DNA from 2 places in the Streptomyces colwelliae genome. Region 2 is predicted to be linked to the other one. Evidence: riboswitches for the same ligand, from Rfam matches in the RefSeq annotation. Region 2 holds a riboswitch; the other holds the start of a gene.

Region 1 (4,203 bases), on a different contig from region 2:
TCCCGCATCACCGTCCAGTGCTTGCCGTGGGAGACGACGGTCGCGCCGAGTTCCTCGTGCCGTGCGACGGCCGCGCCGATGTCCGCGCAGGCCAGGTCGAGATGGGCGGCGGCGAGGTGTTCCTCGCCGAGGCGTTGCAGCAGGATGCGGATCGGCAGGCCGGGCGGGGGCTTGAGCACGTGGAACTCGGGGAGCGCGCCCGCCAGCGAGGCCCAGTCGGGCAACAGGGCGCTCCAGAAGGCGACTTCGGCGTCGTAGGAGCCGGGGCCGATGTCGAGGGAGACCTGGTCGAGGCGGCTGCCGGCCACGACGGGCGGTCGTACGGACTCGCCGTGCCAGGGGACGGCGCAGAACAACTGACCGCCGGGGGACCGGAGTACGGCCCAGCCGTCGTGCTCGGCGACGGTCTCCGCGCCGAGTCGCAGCGCGGCGCCCACGAACGCCGGTACGTCCTCGACGGAGAAGTCGAGATGAGCGCCGCCCGCGCCCGCCTCGACCCCCTGGACCTTCACACAGGCGTCGGCCCCCTCGGACAGCAAGGTGACGAACTCCCCCTGTTCACCGCGCGGTTCGGACAGCCGGGTGTTCGTGACGGCCGTCCAGAAGGCGTGAGCCGGGCCCAGGAGGCCGAGCGGGCGGTCGACGAAGGCGTGGGTCCAGCGGATGGTCGGTGCGCTCATGGCGTGATCGTAGGCGGGAGCATGCGACGCGCCCGCGTGATTTTCGGCCCGTCCTTTTTTCGGTCCCGCCTTCAATCGCCGCTGCGCTGCATGAACCGCAGCATGTTCCCGGCCGGGTCGCGGAACGCGCAGTCGCGGACGCCGTACGGCTGGTCCGTCGGCTCCTGGACCACCTCGGCGCCGGACTCCTGGACGCGGGCGTAGAGGGCGTCGCAGTCGGCGGTGGTGAAGTTGACCCCGCGCAGAGTGCCCTTGGCGAGCAGTTCGGCCATGGCCTGCTTGTCGGCGGGGGAGGCGTCCGGGTTCGCGGCCGGCGGCTCCAGGACGATCTCCACGTCCGGCTGCAACGGCGACCCCACGGTCACCCACCGCATGCCCTCGAAACCGACGTCGTTACGGATTTCCAGCTCCAGGACGTCGCAGTAGAAGGCGAGCGCCTTGTCGTGGTCGTCGACGGCGATGAAGCACTGGCGGAGTTTGAGATCCATGGACGACAGGCTAGGGGCGGAGCGGTGGTCCCGCCCGGTTCGGGCGGGTGAAAGTGCGGGCCACGCAGGACGGGATCACCGCGCCCGCCTCGTGGGAGCGGGCGCGGTAGGCGCTCGGGGTCTCGCCGACCAGTTCGGTGAAGCGCGAGCTGAACGAACCGAGCGAGGTACAGCCGACGGCCATGCACACCTCGGTCACGCTGAGGTCGCCGCGCCGCAGCAGCGCCTTCGCCCGCTCGATCCGCCGGGTCATGAGATAGCTGTACGGCGTCTCCCCGTACGCGGCGCGGAAGCTGCGCTGGAAGTGGCCCGGGGACATCAGCGCGGTCCGCGCGATCGAGGCCATGTCGAGCGGTTCGGCGTACTCGCGGTTCATGCGGTCACGGGCCTGGCGCAGCCGTACGAGATCGTCGCGGTTCACGTCGCCCAGGATGGCACGGGTGCGGCGTCTTGACCTCGGTCCAGGAACGCGAGGGAGAGGGGCTCCGCCGTCGGTCGGGACGGGCCGACTGGCTCCCCCCCCCACACACAGCCTGACCGATCACCACGCCGTGTCTGCCGATACAGTGGTGCCCGGCCGCGACTGGCGAGGGTGGACAACCACCGGGGAGCGGCTGTTCTTTCACGTGAGCGTCGACCGCCTGGGCGCCTCCGCCAGTGAATTTCCGCTGAGGAGGCCAAGACGTGGATCTGCGTTACGGAATCAACCCACAGCAGCAGCCGGCGCATGCCACGCCGGTGGGGCCCGGCCGGTGGCCGGTTCGGGTGGTGCAGGGAAGCCCGTCGTACATCAACATGTTGGACGCGCTGAACGGCTGGCAGCTGGTGTGTGAGGCGAGCCGGGCCCTGAAACGGCCGGCGGCTGCTTCCTTCAAGCATGTCTCACCCGCCGGTGCCGCCGTGGCCGGGCCCGTCGATGACGTGACAGCGGAGCTCTACGGCGTTCAGCAGCCCGATGTCGGCCCCCTGACCAGTGCGTATCTCCGCGCTCGCGACGCCGACCCGAAGTCCTCCTACGGAGACTTCGCCGCTGTCTCGCACCCGGTCGACGCGGAACTTGCCGCATTGCTGGCCCGCGTGGTCTGCGACGGCATCATCGCGCCGGGCTATGCGCCGGGCACCGTGGGAACGCTCGCCAAGAAGAAGAACGGCCGCTTCCTCGTCATGGAGGCGGACCCGGCCTTTGTGCCGCCGGAGCGTGAGACGCGCGAGGTCTTCGGCCTGCGCCTGGCCCAGCAACGGGACGAAGTGCCGCTTGCCGCCACGCTGTTGGAGAACGTCGTGTGCGGTGCGCTGCCCACGACGGCCGCGGAGGATCTTCTGCTCGGCCTGGTGGTGCTGCGTCACACCCAGTCCAACTCGGTGTGCTACCTGCGGGACGGGGTGACGCTGGGCATCGGCGCGGGACAGCAGTCCCGCGTCGACTGCACGCGACTTGCCGGCGCGAAGGCCGACACCTGGTGGTTGCGTCGCCATCCGGCGGTTCGAGCTCTCGCCTTCCGGCCGGACATCCGACGCCAGGACCGGATCAACTGGCAGATCCGCTTCATCGAGGGTGACCTCACGCCGGACGAGAGCACCCGCCTCTCCCGTGCGCTGTCCCAACCGGGGGAAGAGCTGACCGGCAGCTCGCGCGCCGAGTGGATGGCCCGTCTGAAGGGCGTCGCGTTCGTCTCCGACGGGGCTCTGCCGTTCCGCGACAACGTCGACCACGCACACCGGCACGGTGTCCGCTACATCGCCGAGCCGGGCGGATCGATCCGTTCCGCCGAGGTCGAAGACGCCTGCCGCGAGCATCGGATCGCCCTCGCACGCACCGGCCTCAGGCTGTTCCACCACTGAGGAACCATGCCCTGCGACGACGCTCGTGGGGCGCTGCGTCAGGAAAGCGCCGTCGACAGGGATGCCGTCCTCGGACCGACCAGAAAGGGCACCGCATGCTCGACCTCCACGACCTGTTGTCCGCCAACCCCTACCCGGGCCGCGGGGTCCTGTGCACCCGCACCCACTCCGGAGCGGTTCTGGGTGGTTACTTCCTCACCGGACGCAGCCCTGCCTCGCGCGACCGCGCCCTGCGACTGATCGACGGTGAGCTCGTGGTCGGCCCCCGCACCATGGGGAAACATGATCCACTGCGCCACTACGCCGCCGCCACGGCTACCGGTGGCTGGCTGGTTCTGGGTAATGGTGAGCAGGTGTCCCAGGCCGCGGAACGACTCCGTGCGGGAGCCGCGCCCACCGAAGCGCTCAGCGGCTTCGAGTACGAACCGGACCCGCCGATCCGGACGTCCCGGATCACCGCGCTGATCAGCCGCGACGGCGGACGCACCGCCGTTTTCGGAGCCGCCCGGCCCAGTCGCGCCGCACGCCTGACCAGCAACGTGATGACCCTCGCCGTGCAGGATCTGGAACCGGGCGAGGCGGTCCTGCTGACCACCTACGACTCCGATGGCGAACAGGTCTCGGTCGCCGCTCCCTTCACCGAGGCCGCTGTCAGCGCCAGGAACGCCGAGGAACTGTTGGACGAGATCTGGTCCGCGCTCGACGAACGGTTCAGGATCGCTGCCGCCGTCCTTGATCCTGCCCCAGGGACCAGGGTCGGCGATCCGGCGATCTGCTTGAGCTGTGACGCTTGTAGCGCCCGCCTTCTGCCCCAACGGTCGCTTGGGCGTGGGTCCGTGCGGCAAACCCGTGTCGTGGACGGGCGGGACGCCTGGGAGACAGGCCGAGACAGGCTTCCTGTGACACATTCCGATCTCGCTCGCCGCATCCATGCCGTCTCCCACCTCGAAAGCCACTTCACGCTCCGGTCCGGACGGGCCGCCACGGAGTACTTCGACAAGTACCGGTTCGAGGGCGATCCCGTTCTACTGGACGAGATCGCCCAGCGGATGACGCCACCGGCGACGAGGTCGGCGAGGTGCGGGTACTTCACCCGCACCTCGATACTCAGCGATGCTGCCGGGCCGCTGCCGGGTATCGAGCATCCAGCAGGCCGCGCCCTCGGGTAAGGACGCGTGGCCCCCGCGGATCAG
Region 2 (4,203 bases):
CCGGACCGCCCTCGCCGACGACTCCTCCCCGGTCCGCACGAGATACGCCGCCTCCATCGTCCTCGACGCGGCGCGGGCGTCGTCACCACGCAGGACGCCCTTGACGACGTCCGCTTCCGCTACGCCGACGACCTCCCCTACGTCCACCACGGCGTGACCTTCGAGGTACCGGCCCAGGGCATGACGGCGTTCGTCGGCCCGTCCGGCGCGGGCAAGACCACCGTCTTCTCCCTCATCGAGCGCTTCTACGACCCCGAGTCCGGCGCCATCACCCTCGACGGCCGGGACCTCGCGGAGTGGGAACTCTCCCAACTCCGGTCCGCCATCGGGTACGTGGAGCAGGACGCCCCGGTCCTGTCGGGTTCCCTGCGCGACAACCTGCTGCTCGGCAACCCGGACGCGGACGACGACGCCGTCACCCGCGTCCTGAGGACGACCCGCCTCGACGGCCTGGTCGCCCGCCTCCCGAAGGGCGCCGACACTCTCGTCGGCCACCGCGGCACCCGCCTCTCGGGCGGCGAACGCCAGCGCGTCGCCATCGCCCGCGCGCTGCTGCGCCGGCCCCGGCTGCTGCTCCTCGACGAGGCGACCTCGCAGCTGGACGCGGTGAACGAGGCGGCCCTGCGCGACACCGTCGCCGATGTGGCCCGTACGACGACGGTCCTGGTCGTGGCGCACCGGCTGTCCACGGTGACGATGGCCGACCGGATCGTCGTCATGGACGCGGGCCGGGTCCGCGCGGTGGGCACGCACCGGGAGCTGGTGAGCGCGGACCCGCTGTACGCGGAGCTGGCGGCGACGCAGTTCCTGGCGACGACTGGCTGACCTCGGGGAACGACTGAGGGCCGCCCGTTTCCGGACGGCCCTCAAGGTCTGCGTGCTCCGCGGGATCAGTGCTGCGGGCTCACGGCTCGATGCTGGGGAGGAGTCCCGTGACCGGCGCGGCGAGGTCGGTGACCTGGTGCAGCTGCTGGAGGTCGTTCAGGTGGTTCAGCCCCTGGAGCTGACTGGCGACCCGCGGGACCTCCGCCCGGTGCTCGGCGGGGATCTCGCTCACCGCGAGCGAGTCCAGCAGGGCGACCGGGCTGACCTTGCCGTCCTTGAAGGCGGGCGCGTCGGCGGCGTTCGCCATCGGCGCGACGAGGCCGGTGACCCCGACCGCGAGACCAACGGCGGCGGCAATACGTCGTGTTGAGATCATGCCCTCAGCAACGCGCCCGGTCCCCGCGCGGTCACGGGCACGGGTGGGCGCTCACCCGTCAGGCGGAGTGTGCCGCCCGGTTTGCCGACCCGGGCGTGACGGAGGAGTCTCGTAGGAGAGGCCCTCCGCGGCTCGCTCCTGTTCGGGCCGCGGCCCTCCGAGGAGGTCACCATGGGCACTGCGGCACGCCCCGGCTTCGACACCGAAGCCCTGCGCCGGGGCATCGAGGATCACACAGCGGCGACACTTCTGTCGCTCTACGCGGACGACGCCGAGATCCACGTCGTCGACCACCAGACCCAGCCCAGTCACCCCAAGGTCCTGCACGGCCGGGACGAGATCGGCGCGATGCTCGCCGACGTCTACAGCCGCGACATGACGCACAAGCTGGAGCAGTGCGTCGTGGAAGGGGACCGGGTTGCTTACAGCGAGTCGTGTCAGTACCCGGACGGGGCCAGGGTCCTCGCCGAGTCGATGCTCCTGCTCCAGGACGGCAAGATCACCCGGCAGACCATGATCCAGGCATGGGACGGCTAGCGGGGCTGGTACCGAGGGTCCGGATCAGCACCCGTCTGACCTGGACCTTCTCGGCGAGCACCGCACCCGCGCGTTCCGTCGTGACGCGACGCCGAGCAACGGTTACCGCAGCGGGTCTGCGCGCGTCCGCCGCTCTCCTGGGGTCGGCGCTGCGGGCGGCGCGATCCCACCCGCTTCCGCCGCCGCCTGCCGGTCGGACCCGGCACGTCCGGCGTCGGTGAGCGGGCCCCTGACGGTCGTAGGACCGTCCGTTAGGCTGTTCGTGGGTCGTGACTGGCGCTGAGGTGGAGCACCACCGTGGAGCGGCCCACGCGGAGTCGATGCCGTGCGCCTGGGCGATTGGTCAACCAGCTCAGGAGTGGATCATGTCCCAGGCACGACTCATGGACGGCACCGCGCTCGCCCGGCGCATCGTCGAGGACACCGCGAAGAAGGCCGCCGACCTCACGGAGCGCACCGGTACGGCGCCCTGTCTGGCGACGGTCCTGGTCGGCGCGGACCCCGCGTCCGTCACGTACGTCCGGATGAAGCAGAACCGTTCGCGCAAGGCCGGCATCGAGTCCCGGCACGTCGAACTGCCCGCCACCACGACCACCGTCGAACTGGTCGGCACCCTCACCGCGCTCTCCACCGACCCCACCGTGCACGGCATCCTGCTCCAGCACCCGATGGGTGAACACATCGACGAGCGGGCCGCGTTCGAGGCCATCGCGGCGGAGAAGGACGTGGACGGCGTCACCTTCGCGTCCTTCGCGACGATGAGCTTCGGCCTGCCGGGCTTCGTGTCCTGCACGCCCGGCGGCATCATGCGGCTGCTCGACGAGTACGACGTCGACCCGTCCGGCAAGCGGGCCGTCGTGGTCGGCCGCAGCGCGATCCTCGGCAAGCCGGCCGGCATGCTGCTGCTCGCCCGCGACGCGACGGTCACCTACTGCCACTCCCGCACCCAGGACCTTTCGGCGGTGGTGCGCGAGGCGGACATCGTGGTCGCCGCCGTCGGACGCCCCCGCCTGATCCGCGGCGAGGACATCAAGCCCGGCGCGGTCGTCATCGACGCCGGCTACAACGCGGGCAACGTCGGCGACGTCGACTTCGACTCCGCCGCCGAACGCGCCTCGCTGATCACGCCGGTACCGGGCGGTGTCGGCCCGATGACGATCGCCACGCTCCTGGAACAGACCGTGACCGCCGCCGCCCGGCAGCTCGGGGTGTGATCAGCGCGTCCACGCGCTGTAGTCCATGACGTCCCCGGCCTTGACGCCGTACTCGGGCTGGTCCTTCGTGAAGGTGCTCTCCAGTCCGAGGACGGCGCCGGTGGCCGGGTCCATGATCAGCATCAGGCGGCTGCCCGACTGCCGATACACATACGCCTGCCCGTGCCGCCCGAGGCGGTCGGTCACCTCCCCCACCGGCCGCAGCCCGTCCGCCCCCGCGAGCAGCCGCGCCAACGCGGCCGACTCACGCGCCCCGAGCGTCCAGTGGTCCAGCAACTCCCCCACGGCCGCAAGGAGTTCGGCAGTGGTCAACGGCGTCTTGCTGTACGCCGTCTCCTGGAGGTACGCCCGCAGTCCCGCCACGTCGTGCGGGGGCCGGGCATCGGGCGGGACATCGCTCCAACTCGGCGGATACGTCGTGTCCTTGAGGACATGCCCGTTCTCGACATCACGCTCCGTGTGACTGTCGTCCGCGTTCCAGCGCACGATGCGTTCCTCGGGGACGGTGACGGGTGGCTTGTCGTCCGACATGCCGAGACTCCAGGACTGCACGTGGGTTCCCTTGCGCAGAACGGGAGTTCCGTCGACGGCGACCGCCGCGGCGAGGGCGGCGAGCTGCTTCAGGGATACGGGCGTGGAGTGCGCCTGCACGACCAAGGGGCGGGGAGCCGCCACCGCCGGGGTACTGCTCGGCCCGCTCAGCACCAGAGTGAGCACGGTCGCGGCAACGGCAGTTGCGGCCGCGAGGCTCCAGAGCAGTCGGCGGCGCCGTGAACGCCGTTCGTACAGCAACCGGTTGAGCCCGCGCTCGGCGTGATGGTCGAGCGGCCCGTCGCCATAGAGGGGCCCATCGCTTGTGAACGGGTTGGCGCTACGAAGAAGTTCAAGCTCATCAGCCATGACGATGTTCCTCCGGGGCGACTGTGGCGCCCCAAAGGGGCGCGGGGAACTGCGCGACCAGCCACGACGGCGCAGCAGCCAATCGACAACACATCACGCCGCTCCTCCGGCCACCGCACTCAGCCTCTCTATCTCCGCTCTCAACCGCCGTCGCGCCCGGTGCAACCGCATCGCCGCAGCCCGCACCCCACACCCAAGAACCACGGCAACCTCCTCCACACCCAGTTCCTCCCACGCCGTAAGCCTCAACACCTCCTGGTCGCCTGACGACAACCGCGCCAACGCCTCGTGCACCCACGCCCCGGGGGCATCCGCATCAGGGCTGGCCACGACCTGCCGCCCATGCGCACT

Evidence for each region. Region 2 has a riboswitch for ZMP and ZTP ahead of ACNFOC_RS32825 (bifunctional 5,10-methylenetetrahydrofolate dehydrogenase/5,10-methenyltetrahydrofolate cyclohydrolase). Riboswitches for the same ligand answer to the same signal wherever they lie in the genome.
Region 1: it holds a riboswitch for ZMP and ZTP, as region 2 does, so the genes downstream of both, ACNFOC_RS04200 (phosphoribosylaminoimidazolecarboxamide formyltransferase) here and ACNFOC_RS32825 (bifunctional 5,10-methylenetetrahydrofolate dehydrogenase/5,10-methenyltetrahydrofolate cyclohydrolase) in region 2, are expected to answer to the same signal.

What each region holds. Positions count from the first base shown of each region.
Region 1 is NZ_JBLTJC010000011.1:43,407-47,609, forward strand. It holds gene ACNFOC_RS04185 (VOC family protein) at 1-680, opposite strand, end outside; gene ACNFOC_RS04190 (VOC family protein) at 752-1,168, opposite strand; gene ACNFOC_RS04195 (helix-turn-helix transcriptional regulator) at 1,179-1,589, opposite strand; ZMP/ZTP riboswitch at 1,738-1,822, shown strand; gene ACNFOC_RS04200 (phosphoribosylaminoimidazolecarboxamide formyltransferase) at 1,853-3,010, shown strand; gene ACNFOC_RS04205 (IMP cyclohydrolase) at 3,106-4,179, shown strand.
Region 2 is NZ_JBLTJC010000199.1:72-4,274, forward strand. It holds partial or broken gene ACNFOC_RS32810 (ABC transporter ATP-binding protein) at 1-825, shown strand, start outside; gene ACNFOC_RS32815 (hypothetical protein) at 905-1,201, opposite strand; gene ACNFOC_RS32820 (nuclear transport factor 2 family protein) at 1,373-1,738, shown strand; ZMP/ZTP riboswitch at 1,998-2,082, shown strand; gene ACNFOC_RS32825 (bifunctional 5,10-methylenetetrahydrofolate dehydrogenase/5,10-methenyltetrahydrofolate cyclohydrolase) at 2,104-2,952, shown strand; gene ACNFOC_RS32830 (CU044_5270 family protein) at 2,953-3,852, opposite strand; gene ACNFOC_RS32835 (RNA polymerase sigma factor) at 3,946-4,203, opposite strand, start outside.